One region of the Bacillus sp. Marseille-P3661 genome, then DNA from elsewhere that is predicted to be linked to it. Evidence: a T-box and tRNA genes for the amino acid it is inferred to sense, from the RefSeq annotation. Region 1 holds a T-box; the other holds one or more tRNA genes.
What was found. A T-box is a leader RNA that pairs with one kind of tRNA and senses whether it is charged. The one in region 1 lies ahead of C1724_RS03720 (valine--tRNA ligase), so its partner is inferred to be a tRNA-Val.
Positions count from the first base shown of each region.

Region 2: it encodes a tRNA-Val, which carries the amino acid that the T-box ahead of C1724_RS03720 (valine--tRNA ligase) is inferred to sense. The anticodon was not compared.

Region 1 covers NZ_LT965953.1:825,791-833,560, forward strand. Annotated here, with positions in the region: gene spoVID (stage VI sporulation protein D) at 1-506, shown strand, start outside; gene ysxE (spore coat protein YsxE) at 624-1,649, shown strand; T-box leader at 2,056-2,404, shown strand; gene C1724_RS03720 (valine--tRNA ligase) at 2,456-5,101, shown strand; gene C1724_RS03730 (ATP-grasp domain-containing protein) at 5,552-6,409, opposite strand; gene C1724_RS03735 (ATP-grasp domain-containing protein) at 6,476-7,375, opposite strand; gene C1724_RS03740 (hypothetical protein) at 7,368-7,770, opposite strand, start outside.
Region 2 covers NZ_LT965954.1:894,212-901,981, forward strand. Annotated here, with positions in the region: gene modB (molybdate ABC transporter permease subunit) at 1-512, shown strand, start outside; gene C1724_RS15450 (sulfate/molybdate ABC transporter ATP-binding protein) at 515-1,573, shown strand; gene mgtE (magnesium transporter) at 1,805-3,163, shown strand; tRNA gene C1724_RS15465 (tRNA-Leu) at 4,391-4,471, opposite strand; tRNA gene C1724_RS15470 (tRNA-Leu) at 4,504-4,592, opposite strand; tRNA gene C1724_RS15475 (tRNA-Cys) at 4,614-4,684, opposite strand; tRNA gene C1724_RS15480 (tRNA-Gly) at 4,690-4,764, opposite strand; tRNA gene C1724_RS15485 (tRNA-Gln) at 4,793-4,867, opposite strand; tRNA gene C1724_RS15490 (tRNA-His) at 4,872-4,947, opposite strand; tRNA gene C1724_RS15495 (tRNA-Trp) at 4,959-5,032, opposite strand; tRNA gene C1724_RS15500 (tRNA-Tyr) at 5,037-5,121, opposite strand; tRNA gene C1724_RS15505 (tRNA-Thr) at 5,135-5,210, opposite strand; tRNA gene C1724_RS15510 (tRNA-Phe) at 5,218-5,293, opposite strand; tRNA gene C1724_RS15515 (tRNA-Asp) at 5,304-5,379, opposite strand; tRNA gene C1724_RS15520 (tRNA-Met) at 5,395-5,471, opposite strand; tRNA gene C1724_RS15525 (tRNA-Val) at 5,641-5,716, opposite strand; tRNA gene C1724_RS15530 (tRNA-Glu) at 5,726-5,797, opposite strand; tRNA gene C1724_RS15535 (tRNA-Ser) at 5,819-5,910, opposite strand; tRNA gene C1724_RS15540 (tRNA-Asn) at 5,912-5,986, opposite strand; rRNA gene rrf (5S ribosomal RNA) at 6,024-6,140, opposite strand; rRNA gene C1724_RS15550 (23S ribosomal RNA) at 6,318-7,770, opposite strand, start outside.

The DNA of each region.
Region 1 (7,770 bases):
GGGAAGAAGAACAACAAGAACCACAGCAACAGGAGATTCAGGAAGAAGAACAGCAAGAAGAGCCAATTGTTCAATCACGTTCCGAGCTGGTTGAAGAAGAGGTAGAGGTAGCTCCGGCTGTTGCACCGTCACCTCAGATAGAGATGAAAGGACGCCGTTCAGAGGATGATAGCTTTGGCTGGAATCCAAGTTCATTATATTCTGGCAAAGCATCAAAGGACTCAGAGGAAGACAATGATGACCCTAGTGCTGAAGAACAACAGCAACAATACCGTCCACGTCATAGGTCCGAAAATGCATTGTATTTAACAAAGATGCTCGCTAGCGGCGAGGAGGATTTCTCAAAATTAAGAATGCGAATTGTACAAAATGGTGAAACCCTTGGCAGTATTGCAGAAAGTTATGATGTATCACCAAATCAAATCATCCGCATGAATGGATTAGAGGATGATGTTATAGAAGAAGGACAAATCCTTTATATTCCTGAATATGCAGGTGTCGAATAATTTGTAAAGTATTAATGAAAGGAGGGCTTCCACATACGCGGAAGCCCACTTCTTTTGAAAGTTAGTTATTCCAAATCGGAATCAAAAGTTAATTTATATTAGTGAGGTGATCCAACAATGCAAGGATTGGATCCATATAATAAACTATTAACACCTTATCAAATTGATCCCCATTATGTTGAGGATTATGGGAAAATAAAAAAAGTATTTGCTAACCAAGGAACATTTGCATTAAAGCAAACCAAGCTAACAGATGAACAACGCTATTATTTTAATAATACATTTAAAGTATTAAATGAAAAGGGATATCGGCAGGTGGTGCCGATTTATCCCACAAAGCAGGGAGAATTATTATTAAATAGAAACGGTTATGACTATTACCTAATGCCCTGGATTGAATCAGCTCGTTCGAGTATAGGTGAAATACATGAGGATTTATTAAAAGAAATTGCTCGTATTCATACTTTGACTACAATTAAAGAAAAAATTAAGCAAGAGCATATTCAAAACTTTTATGAGAAGTCAAAATATGAAATTGAAAAAAGAAAATTAGATTACGAAAAATTTATTGATAGATGTGAACAACATGTATATATGTCACCTTTTGAGTTGTTATATTGCACCTATTTCATTCAGTTGATGAACATGGAAGAGGGGGCGCTTAGACAATTAGAGGATTGGTATGAATTAGCTAAGGAAAAGAAAACAGACCGGTTTGTGATTTGCCACGGCAATCTTGCTCCAAGTCATGTTTTATATGATGAAAATGGTCAGAGCTATCTTACTAACTTTGAACGAACATACAGTGCATCACCTATTTATGATTTGTTAACCTTTTTCAGAAAAATGTTTAATAGCTTTCCGCAGCCGTTATCGAATGCACACAATTTATATTTTCATTATAATAGGTTTCATAAATTGACCGAAGATGAACAACAACTATTATTTTATTATTTATCATCAACGAAAAAAGTTCATAAGCATATCGTCCGCTATCAATCTAGTCCGACAAAATCAGAACAAGCCCAAGTGGTTGCGCTGCAGCGTGCAATTTGGCAGGTTCAAATGGGGTCATCATTTGTTTATCAGTTAAGTCAAGCAATTGAGCAGGCTAAAAATCAAGATAATGAAAATCCCACTTAGGATCATTCTAAGTGGGGATTTTTTATATCCAATGTAAATAAAAAGCAATATATAGTAGGATAAGTATTGAAAGTAATATGACGTCAAACGTTGTTGGTAATAATAATGTACGGATGGTTTGAAAAACAACGAGTGGTAGGAGACACTGTTCTATAACCAACAAACAGGTTCTACACCATGGAGGTAAACGAAATCTGTAAAAACGGCTCAAAGTAGAACACCTCCCTTTTTAGGATTAAGGGCTATTATTAAATGTATGGTAATAACTAACAACAGGTGCTTGTATTTCTTATTTCTTCTATTTTTATGATTAAATTTTTGAAAATATGTCGATACTATTGACGATTTTATGTTTGTATAGGTAAACTATTGTAGTACATAATTTAAGTGTGATTATTATTAAGAGTAAAAAGCATTGATAGGGAAGAGTACGACGAGAAAGCCTTTAGAGAGAGGAACTACGAGCTGAAAAGTTTCTTAGGAACGTCCCGTTGGAAGGTCGCCCTTGAGCTGTTTTTCTGAACAAGTTTTTAGTAGGAAAAACCGGAACAGTCCGTTATCTGTTTGAGTGTATAGGAATAGAAGAAAGCAAGATTGCATCGTACGATTATTGAAAATTAATCGTTGTGTAATTGTGCTTTGCTACATTTACTTTTTTTGCTGGATTTTAGGTTTAGGAAAAAAAGCGAAAATAGGTGTGGAATTTCCTATAAAAAAAGGTGGTACCGCGAAATCAAACTTCTTTCGTCCTTTTATGGATAAAGGAGTTTTTTTTAATGCCCAAAAAGGTCAACGAGGAGGAAATTATGAGTAATCAAGAAATTAACTTATCAACGAAATATGATCCAAAAGCCGTTGAAGAAAATCGTTATCAATGGTGGCTAGATGGAAAATTTTTTGAAGCTAAAAATGATGAAACAAAACAACCTTATACAATTGTTATTCCACCGCCGAACGTAACTGGTAAATTGCATTTAGGACATGCATGGGATACAACGCTCCAAGATATATTAACACGTATGAAAAGAATGCAGGGCTATGATGTATTATGGCTGCCGGGAATGGACCATGCAGGTATCGCGACCCAAGCCAAAGTTGAAGCGAAACTGCGTGAGGAAGGTGTATCACGTTATGATTTAGGTCGTGAGAAATTCCTAGAAAAGTCTTGGGAATGGAAGCATGAGTATGCAGAGTTTATTCGCAAGCAATGGTCAAAGCTTGGCTTAGGTTTAGATTATAGTCGTGAACGTTTTACATTAGATGAAGGGCTATCAAAGGCTGTGCGTGAGGTTTTTGTAAAGCTTTACGAAAAAGGATTAATCTATCGCGGTGAATATATTATTAACTGGGATCCGCAAACAAAAACAGCGCTATCTGACATTGAGGTTATTTATAAAGATGTTCAAGGTGCCTTTTATCATATGAACTATCCATTAACAGATGGATCAGGTTCAATTGAGGTTGCCACAACACGTCCAGAAACCATGCTTGGGGATACAGCGGTTGCGGTACATCCAGAAGATGAGCGTTATAAGCATTTAATTGGAAAAACAGTTAAGTTACCAATCGTTGGTCGTGAAATTCCAATTGTTGCGGATGATTATGTAGACATGGAATTTGGATCTGGTGCTGTAAAGATTACGCCTGCGCATGATCCTAACGATTTTGAATTGGGTAACCGTCATAATCTAGAGCGTGTACTAGTTATGAATGAAGACGGCACAATGAATGAAAATGCTGACGAATATCAAGGTTTAGACCGCTTTGCTTGTCGCAAGCAAATTGTTAAAGATCTTCAAGAGCAAGGTGTGCTGTTTAAAATTGAAGAGCATATGCATTCAGTTGGTCATTCAGAACGCAGCGGTGCTGTTGTTGAGCCGTATCTATCCACACAATGGTTTGTTAATATGCAACCATTAGCTGATGCAGCAATTGAACTGCAAAAAGCTGAAGAAAAAGTTAACTTTGTTCCAGAGCGCTTTGAAAAAACGTATCTACACTGGCTAGAGAACATTCGTGATTGGTGTATTTCTCGTCAGCTTTGGTGGGGCCACCGTATTCCTGCTTGGTATCATAAAGAAACAGGCGAGGTGTATGTAGGTCATGAGGCACCTGCTGATGAGGAAAATTGGGAGCAAGATCAAGATGTTCTTGATACTTGGTTTAGCTCTGCGCTATGGCCGTTCTCAACAATGGGCTGGCCGGATGTAGACGCTGAAGACTTTAAACGTTACTATCCAACAGATGCATTAGTAACAGGCTATGATATTATTTTCTTCTGGGTATCTCGCATGATTTTCCAAGGCCTTGAATTTACAGAACAACGCCCATTTAAAGATGTATTGATTCATGGTCTTGTTCGTGATGCTGAAGGACGTAAAATGAGTAAATCACTTGGCAATGGTGTGGACCCAATGGATGTGATTGAAAAGTATGGTGCAGACTCATTACGTTACTTCCTATCAACAGGGAGCTCTCCTGGTCAAGATTTACGTTTTGTCTGGGAAAAGGTTGAATCAACGTGGAACTTTGCTAATAAAATATGGAATGCGTCCCGTTTCGCGCTAATGAACATGAATGGTATGACATATGATGAATTAGATCTAAGCGGTGAAAAGTCTGTGGCCGATAAATGGATTCTTACTCGTCTGAATGAAACGATTGATTCAGTTACAAAAATGGCTGACAAGTATGAATTTGGTGAAGTGGGTCGTGTGCTTTATAACTTTATTTGGGATGATGTATGTGACTGGTATATCGAAATGGCGAAACTTCCGCTTTATGGTGAAGATGAGGCTGCTAAGAAAACTACTCGCTCTGTTCTTGCGTATGTACTCGATAACACTATGCGTTTATTACATCCTTTCATGCCGTTTATTACAGAAGAAATTTGGCAAGCATTGCCGCATCAAGGCGAATCGATTACAGTTACAAGCTGGCCTGTAGTACGTCCTGAATTTACGGACCAAGATGCAGCTGAAGAAATGCGTTTACTAGTAGATATAATTCGCTCTGTACGTAATATTCGTGCTGAAGTGAATACACCAATGAGTAAGCAAATTAAACTTCGTATTAAAGCTAAAAATGATGATATTCAAGCTAAACTTGAAAAGAATCGCCATTATATACAGCGTTTCTGTAATCCAAGTGAATTAACGATTGCAACTGAAATTAATGGCGATGAAAAAGCAATGACAGCCGTTGTAACGGGCGCAGAGTTGTCTTTACCACTCGAAGGGCTAATTAATATGGAAGAAGAGATCGCTCGTCTCCAAAAAGAATTAGAAAAGTTAAATGCTGAAGTAGACCGCGTTCAAAAGAAATTGAACAACGAAAAATTCACGGCTAAAGCACCGGCACAAGTCGTCGAAGAAGAACGTAAAAAAGAACAAGACTACCTTGAAAAACGTGCAACGGTTGAAACAAGAATTAAAGAATTGCAAAATCTATAAGTTATAGGGAAGGCTGTCCGAATAGGGGCAGCCTTCTTCGTGTTTTGTGGTGAAATTTATCGTAATTTTGAGCGTATAAATGAGAAACGTTATTAGTTGCAGATATATTTTAAAATTGGAAGATATTTTTATATAAAGAGTAATGTATGGTGTTTAGGATGCTGGTAGGCACTCTTCAAATTGCTCAGATTCAGTAGAAGAAGGCAACATATTAATGAGAACTGTTATTAGTTGCAGATATATCTCAAAAGTGGACGATATCGATACGAAAGTGGCAGATATAATGAAAAAGTGGCAGATATATTAAGAACTGCTGAAATGCACGCTGCGAAGAATGCTAAAATCGCCGTATATACCTGTAATAAACAGGCAGATACCATTCATCATAGAAAAGATGCACAAGTTCCCGATAGGAAATAGAAAAAACCGAGCAAATATTGCCCGGTTTTATTAAATATTCTTTAAAATAAACTCCAAATACAGCCTAACAACATTAATAGATGAAACATGGCTTAACGTCCGACTGCCAACTACATCTTCAATTTCATTTAGCAGCAGCTTTCCATCTTGGTCAAATAAAAAGTCAATCCCTACAAAGCCGAAGTCTAATTTAGAGATAATAGTTTGAACTAACACCATTTCCTCGTTAGAAAGCGAATATAAGGTTGCATCTCCTCCTAACGTAAAATTAGCTTTAAAATGTGTTTCTGAATGTCTTAAGACAGCACCAACAATTTCACTACCAATGACAAACACTCGCAAATCTTTACCTAACACTGGAGCCGGTTTTTGAATAATAATTTCGTGATGTTGAATTAAAAAGTTGTGTGGTTGAAGGTCAGCTGCATTGTTAATCCAATACACCTGTTGCCCGCCGCGGCCCTTTACTTCTTTCAAGATATACGGAAATTCAAATGGAACCTTTGATAATTCAAATGCTCCTGGCTCAAAAAAGAGGGTATCAACCATCGGGATGCTATATTCTAAAAAGTATTGATGTGTTTTTGCTTTGTTATTACAAATCTCTGCGACTACTGAATTATTAAATACTGCAATTCCTAACTGTTCGAGCTGTTTATTTAAGCGAGGATTAATAGCACGTACAATTGCGAATTCTGGATGGTCAATAGTTTTACCATGGTAATAAATAATTGGTTGATTAGCACGAATCCCAATTACTAAATCCTCTCTTAAAAGCAGTTTCAGTGTGACTCCAAGACTATCAGCTTCTGTAATCATCCAGTCTATAAAAGCATGGTTGCGTTTTGCATCATTTTTATAATAAATTAGCCAACCGGTTTTTTTCATAGCACTTTTAATGCCAAAATACTCTATTTGAAAGGGTACCTTGACCTTTTCTCCTTTCGAATAACATTAATACTTTAAGTCATTTAAAATATAATCAATCATAAACTCTGCAACATCGACGCCGGTGCAATCGTAAATATTGCGAATATGTGCGTTAGAATTTACTTCGCATACAATTGGCTGATCATCTTCACCAAATAAAAGATCGATGCCTGCAAAATCAGTGCCAATTATTTGTGAACATTTGATTGCTAAATCTATTTCAGTTTGGGTAGGATTATATGGCTGCATTACTCCGCCATTACTCACATTTGCTCTGAAATCATTATCAGACGTACGCAGCATAGCGGTGACAACTCGGTCTCCGACGACATTTAAACGTATATCCTTACCATAGCTTGATTTGATTAATTCCTGAAATACAAACGGAATGCTACCTAGCTCTTTCACTTTTTGCAACAGCTCTTCATAATCATGGATAAGATAAACTTGTTGCCCAAATGAACCGAATACCTCTTTAATAACAAGTGGAAAGCCTATTTCCTCAGCTATATAGTTATAGGGGCTAAAGTCGACAACGTTTAGGCCATCAAATATTTTCGGTGCGATAATTGTTTTTGGCATCGATATACCGTGGTCCATTAACTTTTGATATGTTAATGCTTTATTATCACATATTTCAATAGAATCTGAGCTGTTGTACACTTTAATGTTCATTTGTTCTAAGTGTCGTGCTAGGTGAATATCTTTATCGCCAAAAATAACAAAGTCAGGACGATGATCGGCATAAGGTCCTTTTATTGTCGGTTTATTATCTTCGATTGTAATAATTAGTTCATTATTTTTTATAATTTCGGTATGTATTCCACGTGATTGTGCAACACGGTCTACCCATGTACCAAAGTCGAGGAATTTTCCAGAAGTTAAATTTCCATTGTAAATAATCCAGCAAACCATATTAGTCATTTAGAGCAGTTCCCTTCGTAATTAAAAGATTGACTATGTTCTGTAAACTGTTAAGTACGTTTAAAAAGTTTTTTTCACCATTTTCAAGATTTAATAGCTCCCAATTTATTTCGATTTGTATGCAGCTTATGCCACATAACCTCGCAACTGTTGAGGAAACTGTATTAGGATTACCTGCAGTGAACAGTTGATCTACTATAACAGGCTGTATATCATATTGCTGGAACACCTTAGTTAATTCTTCAATGGAAAGATCACCCTTGGCGATGTTTTTTCCTTTGCCTGTTCCGATTTCAATTGAAGCAGGTCTTTTTGAACTCATAATATGTACATCTATTAGGAAATTAATTTGTTCGTTCTGAATACAGTGAACAAGTGCATCCTTGTATGGATTG
Region 2 (7,770 bases), on a different contig from region 1:
CAACTGTTTTAGGCTATTATTTATTAATTTTATTAGGTAGACAAAGCAGAATCGGCAAATTTTTGGAAGAGACATTTAACATAACTATTGTATTTACGCCAGCAGGCGCAATTATTGCAGCTTTAATTGTATCAATTCCTTTTTTAATTAAATCAGCACGAGCAGCATTTGCGGGAATTGACCCTAGTTTAATTCATGCTGCAAGAGTACTTGGACGAACAGAGTTTAATATCTTCTTTACCGTTATCCTCCCGCTTGCATGGCGTGGAATTGCAACTGGAATTACAATGGCGTTTGCAAGAGCACTAGGTGATTTCGGAGCTACACTTATGGTTGCAGGAAGTATTCCAAATGAAACGATGACAATGCCAATCGCCATATATGATGCCTTACTCGCTGGGAATCGTGAATTGGCTAATTTATTAGTTATAATTATGACTGCTGTATCACTTAGTGTTCTATACATTATAAATCGTCTAGAGAAAAGAGTGACTAAGGGAAATGGGTGGTAAATATGCTCCAAGTAGAAATCAAAAAAACACTTAATAATTTCCAATTAGATGTTTCATTTAAAATAGGAAGTGGAATTACAGGTATTATCGGGCCTTCAGGGTGTGGAAAAAGTATAACACTACAGTGCATAGCAGGTTTGCAAACTCCGGATAAGGGCAATATCGGTTTAAATAACGAATTACTATATCACTCTGAGCAAAAACTTAACACCAAACCTAGAAACCGTAACATAGGGTATGTCTTTCAAAACTACGCACTTTTTCCTCACTTAACTGTTGAAAAAAATATTGAGTACGGATTAAAGGGCAAAACCAAACTCGAGAAAAAAGAAATGGTAGCGAGCATGATTAATAAAGTTCGACTTACAGGATATGAAAATCATTACCCTAGACAGCTTTCAGGAGGTCAACAACAAAGAGTAGCTCTTGCTAGAACATTGGTTACTGACCCTGAGCTGCTGCTTTTGGATGAACCATTTTCTGCATTAGATCACCATGTAAAACACTTATTAGAACAGGAATTATTAAGCATTATAAAAGAAAATTATTCAGGGATTGTCATACTTGTAACGCATAATATGGAGGAAGCCTATCGACTTTGTGATCAACTAGTTCTCCTCAATAACGGACAAATAATTCAAGCTGGTGATAAAGAAACCGTCTTTTCAAAGCCGCTAAATGTAACAGCAGCAAAAGTTATTGGGTGTAAAAATATACTTCCAATCGATTCCTTAATCGATAGCGGTGAGCATATTGAATGTCATATTCAAGGTGTTAACTTAACCGTAAAACAGCAGGTAATACCTAAAACCATTAGTCATATTGGCATATATCAAGACAACATTCATTTTATTGAATTCAACAATGAATCAGATTATGCCTACCCTTATGAAATTCTTGAAATAGTTAAAGGCATCCATCAAGCAAATATAACAATAAAAGTCAAAGATGCATTTATCCTTACCGCTACCTTACCAAATTACCAGATCGAATCACTACTAAAAGGGACATATAAAGTCAAATTATCACCTAAGCACCTATTTTTATTACAAAGCAGTTAATCACGAATTAATAAGATAATCAAATAGGCGACTGTACCTGGTCTGATAATCAAGTTATAACTATCACCGATACTCCTGCTCTTGGATAATCTAGCAGGAGTCATTTGTTTTTCTTGTTGTTTCTATAACGAGTTTTTCTTCAGTGGATAATTAATTTTCACTGGGAATAATAATACAAATCCCGATAATTTCTCATCTGATAATATTTCAAAAAAAGGAGGCGATTTTTCGATGTCTACGGTCATAGCTGAAAACGAAATTACACTTGCTATCATTCAATCCTTAAAAGACGGAAAGAGAAAAGCCTTTCAAGATATTGTGGACGAATTGCAGCCGTATGATTTGGCCCAACAATACCAAAGTATAACCAATAAACATAGAAATAAGTTCTTATTATTTTTATCAATCGAACAATTGACAGAATTCATGCAAGAGCTAGAAAATGAAGATCAAATTGAAGTTCTGCATAAATTAGGGATAGAAAAGTCGACAAAAGTTCTTGATTTAATGGAAAACGATAATTTAGCCTCGTTGTTATCGGACTTAGAACCTGAAAAAATAGAAGAACTACTTTCTGAAATGAAGAAAGAAGAATCCGAAATTGTTCAAAACTTAATGAAATACCCTCCTGAAACAGCTGGTCGTATTATGAACAACCGCTATGTTTGGATTCCAAAACATTATACAATTCGTGAAGCCGTTGATAAGTTAAAACACTTTGCAGAATTAGCAGAATATCTAAACTATCTTTATGTCATTGATGAACAAAAAAAATTAGTAGGTGTTGTTTCATATAAGGACTTATTACTAGGAGATTTACAAGAAAAAATAGAAGAGATTATGTATACCAGGATTGTAAAAGTCGATGTACTTACTGACCAAGAGGAAGCTGCTAAATTAATCAGTCGTTATGACTTTATCTCTTTACCTGTAGTTAAAGAGGATGATACATTGGTTGGAGTCATTACAGTTGATGATATTATTGACGTCGTTATTCAGGAAGCGAACGAGGATATTGAGAAATTATCAGCATCCGGTAAAGCAATAGATTTTAACACAAAACCATTAGTAGCTGCTTATCGTCGACTTCCTTGGCTTATTTTATTATTATTTATCGGTCTTATATCCGGTGGGATTATAAGTGGTTTTGAAGATACATTAGAAACAGTCGTCGCTTTAGCCTTTTTCATGCCAATGATTGCGGGGATGACCGGTAATACAGGTACTCAATCACTTGCGGTTATTGTTAGAGGTCTAGCATCAGAAGATTTGAACTTTAAACAAGTGATAAAGTTAATTTTTCGCGAGCTTTGGGTAGGTGTTATTATCGGTGTTACTTGTGGTGTCCTGATTGCAATTATAGCTTATGTTTGGCGGGACAATTTCACTTTGGGGCTAGTTGTTGGAACTTCATTACTGTTAACATTAATTATTGGTACATTAGCTGGAACGATAATTCCTCTTATTCTATACAAATTTAATGTGGATCCCGCAGTTGCATCTGGGCCACTGATTACAACTATTAACGATATCTTATCCTTACTTATATACTTTGGATTGGCTACAACCTTTATTTCAAAATTGATGTGATAAAATTTAAAAGAAGTAAGAAGCCCTTAAGAATTACTCGTTCTATTCCGTAAACGTTCAACTTGCTGCATATCAAAAAGCACCGAAATCTAAGGTGCTTTTTGTTTACACTTATTAAATCTTGTCCAACTTAGTCTAGGTCTTTGGTGATTCACTGTTTTCAATTTCTGTTCCCACATAAATTCATTTACAAATTCATTCACTAAAATGTTATTATATATACCTTTGTTTCTTTGTTCATGGCATCGCTAACTTTTCACTAACCTCTTTAAATTATTTTCAACCCATGTCTGTACTCCGTATAATATAAACGCCTTATAATGTAGGTACACAAAAAATTGAACATTACTTAACTTCTTCAGACGTATTATTTTGATTTTTTTAAAAAAATTGATTATCGGAAAAGCAAATAATCCATCCGCAATCAAATTAAGTAACCAGAACTTTTTAAAGTTACCGTATGAATATTTTAATATCCACATTGAAAGTGGCATATACGGACCAACGCTAAAAGGTAGTTCATTAGTTATAAAAGATTTTCGTTTATCATAAAAACGCCACCAGTTCAGCTTATGACCAACCCTATGATTTATTATCTCAATTATTACAATAACTGAACCTGCTATCGAAAATCGTTTTACATTATTCCTTCCCAAAAATACCAACGATATCCATGGAACAACTATTATTAGCAAATTAAATAACCTATGCCTTTTAGACAACATAATTGCAATCACCTAAACTTTCTTATTCATTCAAATCTCTTTATTAAAATAACCCAACATAAAATTTGTATTCTCTTTAAATGTTGTATCAGAAAAAACTGAAATAATAGAGCAAGTTTAGAAACTCTTTAATTTATGGAGTGGTATCTATCATTACTTAAGGAGTTATTGGTAGAGGTCTGAATAAGCCCGAGAAAACAAAACCTTTCAGCATTTTAAAAAGGATTCTACTTTTAAATAAAATAACGAGGAGAAAGAAAGCCTTTATTTAAATTGACACATTTGGAAACGGACAATAATTCCGTTAAAAATCAGTCTAAGTATACATTAAATTTGGTGCAGTAACCCATACCTGATCGGAAAGATGGGGTACAATGTTGTTTGCTATATTATTTTAAATTACCATTAATATTTGAATATCATGCAGAAATCAAAAAAGAAACCCAATCAAGATGATTGGGTCTCTAACTAAAGATTGCCTATAGTTGTGTACTAGATTTAATACCGGTGGTCGGGGTCGAACCGACACTCCAGAGGAACACGATTTTGAGTCGTGCGCGTCTGCCAATTCCGCCACACCGGCATGTTAAACAACATAAATATGAATCTAAAAAATGGTGCCGAGGGCCGGACTTGAACCGGCACGGTAGTCACCTACCGCAGGATTTTAAGTCCTGTGTGTCTGCCAATTCCACCACCCCGGCTAGGCAGATAATAAAATAAAAAGGCGACACCCGGATTTGAACCGGGGATAAAGGTTTTGCAGACCTCTGCCTTACCACTTGGCTATGCCGCCATCATTGGAGCGGAAGACGGGATTCGAACCCGCGACCCCCACCTTGGCAAGGTGGTGTTCTACCACTGAACTACTTCCGCATTTAGATTTATTTTAACACAAAAAAACTGGCTGGGCTAGCTGGATTCGAACCAGCGCATGACGGAGTCAAAGTCCGTTGCCTTACCGCTTGGCTATAGCCCAAGAATGGGGCGACCGATGGGAATCGAACCCACGAATGCCGGAGCCACAATCCGGTGCGTTAACCACTTCGCCACGGCCGCCATATTGATTTTGGCAGGGGCAGTAGGAATCGAACCCACACTGGAGGTTTTGGAGACCTCAGTTCTACCTTTAAACTATGCCCCTATAATGGTGGAGGGGGACAGATTCGAACTGCCGAACCCACAGGGAGCGGATTTACAGTCCGCCGCGTTTAGCCACTTCGCTACCCCTCCGTATTTAATTAAGTGGTGCCGGCGAGAGGAATCGAACCCCCAACCTACTGATTACAAGTCAGTTGCTCTGCCAATTGAGCTACACCGGCGTTTAAATGGTGGCTCGAGACAGAATCGAACTGCCGACACGAGGATTTTCAGTCCTCTGCTCTACCGACTGAGCTATCGAGCCAATTATTGTATGGCGGTTCCGACGGGGATCGAACCCGCGATCTCCTGCGTGACAGGCAGGCATGTTAACCACTACACCACGGAACCACTAATCTTATTATTTGGTTGCGGGGACAGGATTTGAACCTGCGACCTTCGGGTTATGAGCCCGACGAGCTACCAGACTGCTCCACCCCGCGATGATAGAATTAGAATAATTTTGTACCTGCTTTAAAAGTGTATAGAATCTGACTGTCCCTTCCTCTACTCGTTAAATCAAAGATGTTTATGCGTCGGGACAACTCGCAGATTATTCACGGATGTTTCGCTTGTTGCTCCACCCCGCGATGATGAATATATCATAATAAATGGTGGAGGATGACGGGATCGAACCGCCGACCCCCTGCTTGTAAGGCAGGTGCTCTCCCAGCTGAGCTAATCCTCCAAAGTGTAATGACCCGTACGGGATTCGAACCCGTGTTACCGCCGTGAAAGGGCGGTGTCTTAACCGCTTGACCAACGGGCCAAATATATTTTATCTAAACGGTGGCGGAGAGCGAGGGATTCGAACCCTCGAGACAGCGTTAACCGCCTACACGATTTCCAATCGTGCTCCTTCGGCCACTCGGACAGCTCTCCATGGCTCCACAGGCAGGATTCGAACCTGCGACCGATCGGTTAACAGCCGATAGCTCTACCACTGAGCTACTGTGGAATGAAGATAATGAATTATACTTTTTATTACAGTATAAGCCTGGCAACGTCCTACTCTCACAGGGGGACAGCCCCCAACTACCATCGGCGCTGAAGAGCTTAACTTCCGTGTTCGGAATGGGAACGGGTGTGGCCTCTTCGCCATAACTACCAGACTATATATCTGTAAGAACAAATACTATTATATAAAATATTTTCAAAATATACAATAGTTGTTCCCTCAAAACTAGATAACAAGTATTCATAAACTGTAGGTAATTGTCCACCTTCCACTCCTAGACTCTCGAGATCAAATGTTCTTCGAGTCTGAACAGTCGTTTCAGGATTTCTACTTGGTTAAGTCCTCGATCGATTAGTATTCGTCAGCTCCACATGTCGCCATGCTTCCACCTCGAACCTATCTACCTCATCATCTCTGAGGGATCTTACTTACTTATAGTAATGGGAAATCTCATCTTGAGGGGGGCTTCATGCTTAGATGCTTTCAGCACTTATCCCGTCCACACATAGCTACCCAGCGATGCTCTTGGCAGAACAACTGGTACACCAGCGGTGTGTCCATCCCGGTCCTCTCGTACTAAGGACAGCTCCTCTCAAATTTCCGACGCCCACGACGGATAGGGACCGAACTGTCTCACGACGTTCTGAACCCAGCTCGCGTACCGCTTTAATGGGCGAACAGCCCAACCCTTGGGACCGACTACAGCCCCAGGATGCGATGAGCCGACATCGAGGTGCCAAACCTCCCCGTCGATGTGGACTCTTGGGGGAGATAAGCCTGTTATCCCCGGGGTAGCTTTTATCCGTTGAGCGATGGCCCTTCCATGCGGAACCACCGGATCACTAAGCCCGACTTTCGTCCCTGCTCGACTTGTAGGTCTCGCAGTCAAGCTCCCTTGTGCCTTTACACTCTACGAATGATTTCCAACCATTCTGAGGGAACCTTTGGGCGCCTCCGTTACTCTTTAGGAGGCGACCGCCCCAGTCAAACTGCCCACCTGACACTGTCTCCCGCCCCGATCAGGGGCGCGGGTTAGAATTTCAATACAGCCAGGGTAGTATCCCACCGATGCCTCCACCGAAGCTGGCGCTCCGGCTTCTCAGGCTCCTACCTATCCTGTACAAGCTGTACCAAAATTCAATATCAGGTTGCAGTAAAGCTCCACGGGGTCTTTCCGTCCTGTCGCGGGTAACCTGCATCTTCACAGGTACTATGATTTCACCGAGTCTCTCGTTGAGACAGTGCCCAAATCGTTACACCTTTCGTGCGGGTCAGAACTTACCTGACAAGGAATTTCGCTACCTTAGGACCGTTATAGTTACGGCCGCCGTTTACTGGGGCTTCGATTCAAAGCTTCTCCGAAAAGGATAACCTCTCCTCTTAACCTTCCAGCACCGGGCAGGTGTCAGCCCCTATACTTCGCCTTGCGGCTTCGCAGAGACCTGTGTTTTTGCTAAACAGTCGCTTGGGCCTATTCACTGCGGCTCTCTCGCGCTTGCACGCTATCAGAGCACCCCTTCTCCCGAAGTTACGGGGTCATTTTGCCGAGTTCCTTAACGAGAGTTCTCTCGCGCATCTTAGGATTCTCTCCTCGCCTACCTGTGTCGGTTTGCGGTACGGGCACCTTCTACCTCGCTAGAAGCTTTTCTTGGCAGTGTGGAATCAGGAACTTCGGTACTATATTTCCCTCGCCATCACAGCTCAGCTTATGTGGTAAGCGGATTTGCCTACTTACCAGCCTAACTGCTTGGACGCGCATATCCAACAGCGCGCTTACCCTATCC